2 regions of the Mesorhizobium sp. M7A.F.Ca.MR.245.00.0.0 genome follow, and region 1 is predicted to be linked to the other one. Evidence: riboswitches for the same ligand, from Rfam matches in the RefSeq annotation. Region 1 holds a riboswitch; the other holds the start of a gene.
What was found. Region 1 has a riboswitch for cobalamin ahead of EOB80_RS29625 (CbtB domain-containing protein). Riboswitches for the same ligand answer to the same signal wherever they lie in the genome.
Positions count from the first base shown of each region.

Region 2: it holds a riboswitch for cobalamin, as region 1 does, so the genes downstream of both, bluB (5,6-dimethylbenzimidazole synthase) here and EOB80_RS29625 (CbtB domain-containing protein) in region 1, are expected to answer to the same signal.

Region 1 is NZ_RZTE01000047.1:10,535-14,426, reverse strand. It holds gene EOB80_RS29635 (DUF1624 domain-containing protein) at 1-191, opposite strand, end outside; gene EOB80_RS29630 (MFS transporter) at 414-1,613, shown strand; cobalamin riboswitch at 1,679-1,876, shown strand; gene EOB80_RS29625 (CbtB domain-containing protein) at 1,912-2,091, shown strand; gene EOB80_RS29620 (CbtA family protein) at 2,107-2,868, shown strand; gene cobU (bifunctional adenosylcobinamide kinase/adenosylcobinamide-phosphate guanylyltransferase) at 2,861-3,376, shown strand; gene cobO (cob(I)yrinic acid a,c-diamide adenosyltransferase) at 3,378-3,892, shown strand, end outside.
Region 2 is NZ_RZTE01000004.1:565-4,456, reverse strand. It holds gene EOB80_RS06550 (pirin family protein) at 1-584, opposite strand, end outside; gene EOB80_RS06545 (DUF2277 domain-containing protein) at 624-890, opposite strand; gene EOB80_RS06540 (exodeoxyribonuclease VII small subunit) at 1,001-1,252, opposite strand; gene EOB80_RS06535 (histone deacetylase family protein) at 1,256-2,182, opposite strand; cobalamin riboswitch at 2,304-2,484, shown strand; partial or broken gene bluB (5,6-dimethylbenzimidazole synthase) at 2,487-3,161, shown strand; gene EOB80_RS06525 (hypothetical protein) at 3,284-3,892, opposite strand, start outside.

The DNA.
Region 1 (3,892 bases):
GCGATGCCGCGCGCGTAGATCTTCCACCAGCCGAAGGCGGTCAGGCCGGGATCGGTGTAGCCGAAGAACTCCAGATCCCAGGTGAAATGGTAGCTCGCCATGGCGATCAGCGCGATGCCGCGCACGATGTCGATGGCGACGATGCGCTTTGGTCGATCCGGAACGGGTGCGGTCGGCGTTTGGATGCTCATGGTCTCGCATTCTGATTCAGCCCCGCTGGAGGACTATCACGGTTGCCTGGGACAAAAGAAGACCGGCAACTCTGCCGACAACCCGGATCAGCCGCGGCATTGGGCCAGTGCAGGGAAGCCTTTGGCCGGCTTCGCTTTTGCCGGATGCGCGTCGGTTTCCTCTTATTGGCGCTGGGATCGCCACGTCAGATTTGACCCGGTGAATCTGCTTCGGGGAAAGCAATGTCCACCCATGTGCGCCATCCGATCTGGCTGCCGGCTCTCAAGGCCGCGGACGCGCGCACCTTCGCGTCGCTCTATGCGGTCGAATCCTTCGCCCGCGCCACGGTGTCGAGCGTCATCCCGATCCAGGCCTACGAGATCCTGCACAACGAACAGATCGTGTCGATGCTCTACACCGTGGTGGCGATGCTCGGGCTGTCGGTGACATTGTTCATGCCGATGCTGATCCGCCGTTTTGCCCGGCGCTGGGTCTACACGGCAGGCGCCTGCCTGCTGGCCGTCGGCTCGCTGTTCTTCGTCACCGACACGCTTGCCGGGCAACTGGCCGGCATGCTGTGCCGGGTGATGGGCGCCAGCGCGCTGTCGATCACGCTCAACCTCTACATCATGGACCACATCCGCAAGACCGACTTCATGCAGGCCGAATCGCTGCGCATGGCGTGGTCGATGCTGGCCTGGACCGGTGGGCCGACGCTCGGCATCTTCCTCTACACGCGCTTCGGCATCTATGCCGCGCATGGTACGGTCGCGGTGTTCGCGTTTGGCCTGCTGGCGCTGTTCTGGACCTACCGCCTCGGCGACAACCAGTCTATCCGTCCGGGCAAGACGCGCCCCGTCAATCCGCTCGCCAATATCGGCCGCTTCGTGGCGCAGCCCAGGCTCAGGCTGGCTTGGCTGATCGCCTTCGGCCGCTCCTGCTTCTGGACGACGTTCTTCGTCTATGGGCCGCTGTTCATGGTCATCACAGGTGAGGGCAAGCTGGCCGGCGGCCTGCTGGTTTCGGCCGGCAACGCGCTGTTGTTCATGGCGATTTTCTGGGGCAAGGCAGGAAAGCGCTTTGGTGGCCGCGGGACCATGACATTCGCCTATTTCGCCATGTCGGCCGCGCTTTTGGCGGCGGGCTTCGTCGGCGAAACCGTGCCGCTGCTTACCGGCGCCTTCCTGCTCTGCGGTGCCTTCTTCACCATTGCGCTCGACGCCCTCGGCTCGACCGCCTTCATGCGCTCGGTGCGCTCCTATGAAAGACCGCAGATGGCAGCGGTCTACCGCACCTATCTCGATTTTTCCGAGCTGACGCCGCCGCTGGTCTATTCGGTGGCGCTGGCCTTCTTCGGCCTGGGCTCGGTGTTCGTCACGCTCGGCCTGCTGGCGGCGGTCTGCGGCTTTGTGACGTGGCGCTATCTGCCGAAATCACTTTGACCTTCATGGCGCATTCGCAATGGTCACCGGCGGAATTTGGTTTGCCGGAAGCAAGGATTCTGCCTATAGTCACCGGTGTCGCCGGTTCCATTTTGGAGCCAAGAGGGAATGCGGTGAGGGCGAATTTCGCCCAATGCCGTGGCTGCCCCCGCAACTGTGTGCGGTAGTCCTCTCCATAAACCACTGAGGATTTTTTCTTCGGGAAGGTGGGGAAGGACGCTGATCCGTGAGCCAGGAGACCTGCCGGCGACAGGAAACTGACTTCGATGCCCTCGGGTGGAGGGCGAAAGGACAAGACATGACTACCGCTTCCGTCTCCCTCGGCACCTCCGTCTCCTCGCAGTCGCGCTTCATGCAGCTCGCGCTCGCCGGGCTGCTCGGCATTTTCGTGATGGGCTTTGTCGGCTTCTCGCATATCGATGCGGTCCACAATGCGGCTCACGATTATCGCCATTCGATGGCGTTTCCCTGCCACTGACGAGGAATTGACATCATGAACCTGTTTCGCAACGTCGTGTTCATCGCGGCGATCGCAGGGCTCGTGGCCGGCGTCGTTCTCGCCTGCATGCAGGCCTATGCCACCGTGCCGCTGATCCTGAAGGCGGAAGTCTACGAACAGGCCGGCGGCGGGCATCACCATGACCATGCCGCTCCGGCCGCAACGGATAGCAATGCCATGAGCACAACTGCTCCGGCGGCGGAAGCCGCTCCGGCAGACGAAGGCTGGGCGCCGGCAGACGGTTTCGAGCGTTTCGCCTTCAGCGTGCTTGCCAACATCGTCACCGGCATCGGCTTCGCCTTGATCCTGGTCGCGGTCTCCGAATTCGCCTGCGGCATCGGTGGCTGGCGCCAGGGCGTGTTCTGGGGCCTGGCCGGCTTTGCCGTGTTCACGCTGGCGCCGGGCCTCGGCCTGCCGCCGGAACTGCCGGCCATGCCGGCCGCCGATCTCACCCATCGGCAGATCTGGTGGTGGGCGACGGTGGCGGCAACCGCTGCCGGTCTCGGCCTGATCGCGTTTCGCAAGTCGCTGCCGCTCGCGATCCTTGCCGTCCTTTTGATCGTCGCACCGCATGTTGTCGGTGCACCGCAGCCGGACAGTTACGAGACGGCGATTCCAGAAGGGCTGCATCACCAGTTCGTGGTGGCGGTGACCGTGACCAATCTGGTGTTCTGGCTGGTGCTCGGCGCGGTCGTCGGCGTGGTGCGTGGCCGTTTCACCGGCACCGCGACCAGCCTGCGCGACAGCTTTGCCTGATCGCAAGACACTGACCTTCCTCATCGGCGGTGCGCGCTCCGGCAAGAGCGCGCACGCCGAAATTCTGGCGACCGCCATGCCGCCCCCCTGGACCTATATCGCCACGGCGCAAGCCTATGATGACGAGATGCATGAACGCATTGCGTTGCACCGATCGCGGCGCGGCGAAGGCTGGACGACCATCGACGCACCGCTCGATCTCGCCGGTACGCTTGCCGCCTTGCCGGACGATCGGCCGGTGCTTGTCGACTGCCTGACGCTGTGGCTGACCAACCATATGCTGGCCGAACACGATTTCGAGCTTGAATGCCGGCGATTGGCGGAGGTGCTTTCGCGGCCGCGCGGCCCCTGGTTCGTGGTGTCAAATGAAGTCGGCCAAGGCATAGTGCCGGACAATGCGCTGGCGCGCCGGTTTCGCGATGCCGCCGGCCGGCTCAACCAGCAGGTCGCCGCCGTCGCCGACATGGTGCTGCTTATGGTGGCAGGGCTGCCGCTCAAGGTGAAATGACATGACCGACATCGACAATAGGGACGAAGAACGCCACCGCGCCAAGATGGCCAAGCGCAAGGCTGTGCAGGATGCCGAGGTGGCGAGCAAGACGGTCGAGAAGGGCTTGCTCATCGTCAACACCGGACCGGGCAAGGGAAAGACCACCGCCGCCTTTGGCCTGGCGCTGCGCATGCTCGGCTACGGCAAGCGGGTCGGGGTCGTCCAGTTCATCAAGGGCAAGTGGCACACCGGCGAGAAGGACGCCTTCGCCGCCTTCGGCGACCGCGTTGTCTGGCACGCGATGGGCGAGGGGTTCACCTGGGAAACGCAGGACCTGAAGCGCGACATCGCCGCCGCCGAAGCCGCGTGGGCCAAGGTGCTTGAGCTGATGGCCGATCCGTCGATCAGCCTTCTGGTGCTCGACGAACTGAACATTGCGCTGCGCTACGACTATCTCGACCTCGACAAAGTGGTTGCGGCGTTGAAGGCGCGGCGTGAGGGCCTGCATGTCGTGGTCACCGGCCGCAACGCCAA
Region 2 (3,892 bases), on a different contig from region 1:
AGGTCGGCGTAGAGCGTCTCCGAGTCGGCCCTGACCGGCGACCGCAACCCCTGGAAATCGCCGATGATGAGGCGCCCGTTGACGCCTTCGGCATCGATCTCGGGAAGCCTGAGCGCTCCTGTGTTCTCGAAAACCGGTGCCACCTCTTCCTTGTCGTCCGGCAGCGCCAGCCATGTCTGCAGGCCGGACACCGACATCGGCGCGCCACGCAATTCCTCCGGCGTACGCTCCGAATGGACGATGCCGCGGCCGGCGGTCATCAAATTCACGTCGCCGGGCTGAATGACCATTTCAGTACCGAGTGAGTCGCGGTGCCGGATCTTGCCGTCGAACAGATAGGTGACCGTCGACAGGCCGATATGCGGATGCGGACGGACATCCAGTGCCTGGCCGGCCCGCAGGATCGCCGGGCCCATGCGGTCGAAGAAGATGAACGGCCCCACCAGCCGCCTTTTTGCCGTCGGCAGGGCACGGCGCACCTGAAAACCGCCGATGTCCTTGGCGTTCGGGATGACCATCAATTCGATCTGGTCGCTGGCTAAGGCATCGCCCACCTCAGGGTCTTTCCCGGGGAAGAAACTCATGGACTCTCCTTGTCGGTGGTCGAAGGCCGCCTGGCCGCATCAGGCAAAGCGGATCGCCGCCTTTGCCCGCAGCTTGGCCGCCACCTCTTCGCGATTACGCGGATGCTGATGGGTTTCCAGGGAATCGAGCAGTTCGCGCGCCGAGGCCGCGATGGCTTCGACGGCATGGTCGAAGGCGTGCTGGTTCTGCTTCGAGGGTCGCGTCGTTCCGCTCAGCTTGCGGACGAACTGAAGGGCCGCGTCGCGCACCTCGTCATTGGTTGCCGGCGGATCAAAATTGAACAGGGTCTTGATGTTTCTGCACATCCCTTCCGTATCTCCTCTTGTCCTTGAGCTGTTTCAATCGGGACGAGTTATATCCTCGATCATGATCATGTCCAAAAACCGGTGAGGCGAGCCTATGTTCGGACCGGGCCTCAATCCGCGTCGAGTGGCTCCGTTCCGACCGGCTTTCCGTCGCGCGACAGCCTGATCTTCTCGACCTTGTCCTCGGCGGCCTTCAGCAGCCGGTCGCAATGCGCCTTCAGCGCCTCGCCACGTTCATAGATCTTGATCGACTGGTCGAGCGGCACGTCGCCACGCTCCAGATCATCGACGATCTTCTCCAGCGCATCGAGTGCCTGCTCGAAGCTCATCGCCTTGACGTCTTCGTTGGTCTCATCGGCCATCATTCATCCTTTCATCAGTCGCCCGACATGGGCGGCGACCGAAAATGCCAATCCCTGCAGATCGTAGCCGCCCTCGAGCAGGCTGACGAGCCGGTTGCCGCTGTGGCGTGCCGCGCGCTGCATCAGCTGGCCGGTCGCCCAATCGAAATCATCCTCGGTCAGATTGATCTCGGCCAGCGGATCGCGGTGGTGCGCGTCGAACCCCGCCGAAATGATAATCAGGTCGGGCGCGAAATTGTCGAGCGCGGGCAGGACGCGCGACAGGAAGGCATCGCGAAACACCTCGCTGCCAGTCTGCGGCGCCAGCGGCGCGTTGACGATGTTGCCGGCGCCCGTTTCGTTCTTCGCTCCGGTGCCGGGATAAAGCGGCATCTGGTGTGTCGAGCAATAGAGCACCGACGGATCGTCCCAGAAAATGTCCTGCGTGCCATTGCCGTGATGCACGTCCCAGTCGACGATGGCAACGCGCTCGACACCGTGTTTCTTCTGCGCATAGCGCGCCGCGATCGCCGCCGTGTTGAACAGGCAGAAGCCCATGGCGGTGGTCTTTTCGGCATGATGGCCGGGCGGCCGGGCGGCGACGAAGACGTTGTCGGCACGGCCCGAAAAGACGTCATCGACGGCGGCGTTGGCGGCGCCGATCGCGGTGATCGCCGCTTGCCAGCTCTTCGGACTGGCAGTGGTGTCGGCATCGATGCGGGCAATCCCCTCGTCGGGAATGGCGGCGCGCACGCGGGCGACGAAATCGGCGGGATGCGCGTAGAGGATGGTGGCCTCGTCGCCTTCCGGCGCCTGGATACGATCGAGCCCGGCAAAGGCTTCCTCATCGAGCACGCGCTCGATGGCACGCAAGCGGTCGGGCCGCTCGGGATGTCCGGGCGGCGTGAGATGCTCGAGGAAGATCGGATGGGTGTAGAGACGGGTGGTCATCGTCCTAATCTAGTGACCCGGATCGACAAAGGCCATGCACGGGCGGCCGATGACTGGGGAAAATCGCGACTGCGTCCATTCGCGTCGCTGCAAGCATTGGCCCCGCGGGCGCTTCGGCGTAAGATCCTTGGTACTGCCTGGTGCCCGCCGCAAGCGGGAGAATCGGGAACACGGTTGAATTCCGTGGCGTGCCCAACGCTGTGAGGGGGACCGCGCCGGTAAATGCCACTGTCGATGACGGGAAGGCACCGGACGCGGGTTGATCCCGAGCCAGAAGACCGGCCTGGCAGGCATCGTCATCCGCATGGTCAGGCGGATGATATCAATTGCAATCGCAAGGGGACAAGCGATGCCGGAACACCTGACCGCTGCTGTTGGCGACGGATTTGACCAGAGTGCGCGCGATGCGGTCTATCGCGCCATGTTCACACGGCGCGACGTGCGCAGTCATTTCCTGCCCACCCCAATTGATGACGACGTGCTGGCGCGGCTGCTGCTTGCCGCGCACCATGCGCCGTCTGTCGGCTTCATGCAGCCTTGGAACTTCATCGTCATTCGCGACGCCGAGCGACGGGAAAAGATACGCGACCTGTTCCTGGCGGCGCGCGAGCAGGAACTGCCGGCGATCGACGAAGAGCGGCAGGAACTCTACCGCAAGCTCAAGCTGGAAGGCATCTGCGAAAGCGCGCTCAACATCTGCATCACCTGCGACCGGCAGCGCTCGAAGGGTTCGCCGCTGGGACGCTGGCACAATCCGGAGATGGATCTCTACAGCACCGTCTGCGCGGTGCAGAATTTCTGGCTGGCCGCGCGTGCCGAGGGCGTCGGTGTAGGCTGGGTCAGCATCATCGAAGCGCAGGCGCTAAAGCGGCTGTTGGCCATTCCGGACCACGTAACGCCGATCGCCTATCTCTGCGTGGGCCGTGTTTCCGAGTTCGCTCCCAAACCGGACCTTGAAACGCATGGCTGGGGACGGCGGCTGCCGCTGCCGGAGCTGATCATGAGCGAGACCTTTTCCGGGCAAGGCGAGACACAGCTCAAATCCACCGTGGCGCGCCTCAACACCGTTTCTGCCTCACCAGACATCACCCGCCCGGCCGATCAGGGTGTGGCGCCGGCCGTACCCCAGCGCGAACCGCCGAAGGAGGCGAGCGCCTTGTCCTTGAGCTCCCTGAACTTCGACGACGCCTCGGCCAGCCGGGCGTCCCAGGCCGGATCCGGCACCTGGCCCGCGATGGTCTTGAAATAGACCTGCATCAGGCAGGCGATGGCGAAGGGTTCAATGAACGCCGCCTTGAATGCCCAGGCGAAGACGATGGCGAGCACAAAAGCCCAGCCGGCGAGCTGGCCAGGCATCAGGAACAGAATCGCGCCGGCAGGCGCCAGCATCATCAGAAAGATGATGAACGACACGCCCCACATGATGACCGCCAGCCAGACGGCGTTCTTGACCATGACCTTGCCGTTCTGGGCATAGAGCACGACGCCCTGCCGCGCCGTCTCGAAGGGCGAGGCTGAATTGATGCGGATGTTGTAGCCGAGGATGATCTCGTCGACATAGGTCAGCGACAGGCGGATCACGGTGTTGATGAACGAGACCAGGCCGCTCAGGCCCGGTATCGGCAGGAAGGCGGCGATACCGCCAAGCAGGCCGGTGATGGCGCGGATAGCGCCCTTGACGAGTTGGTCGACGACAAAAAGGATGTTGGC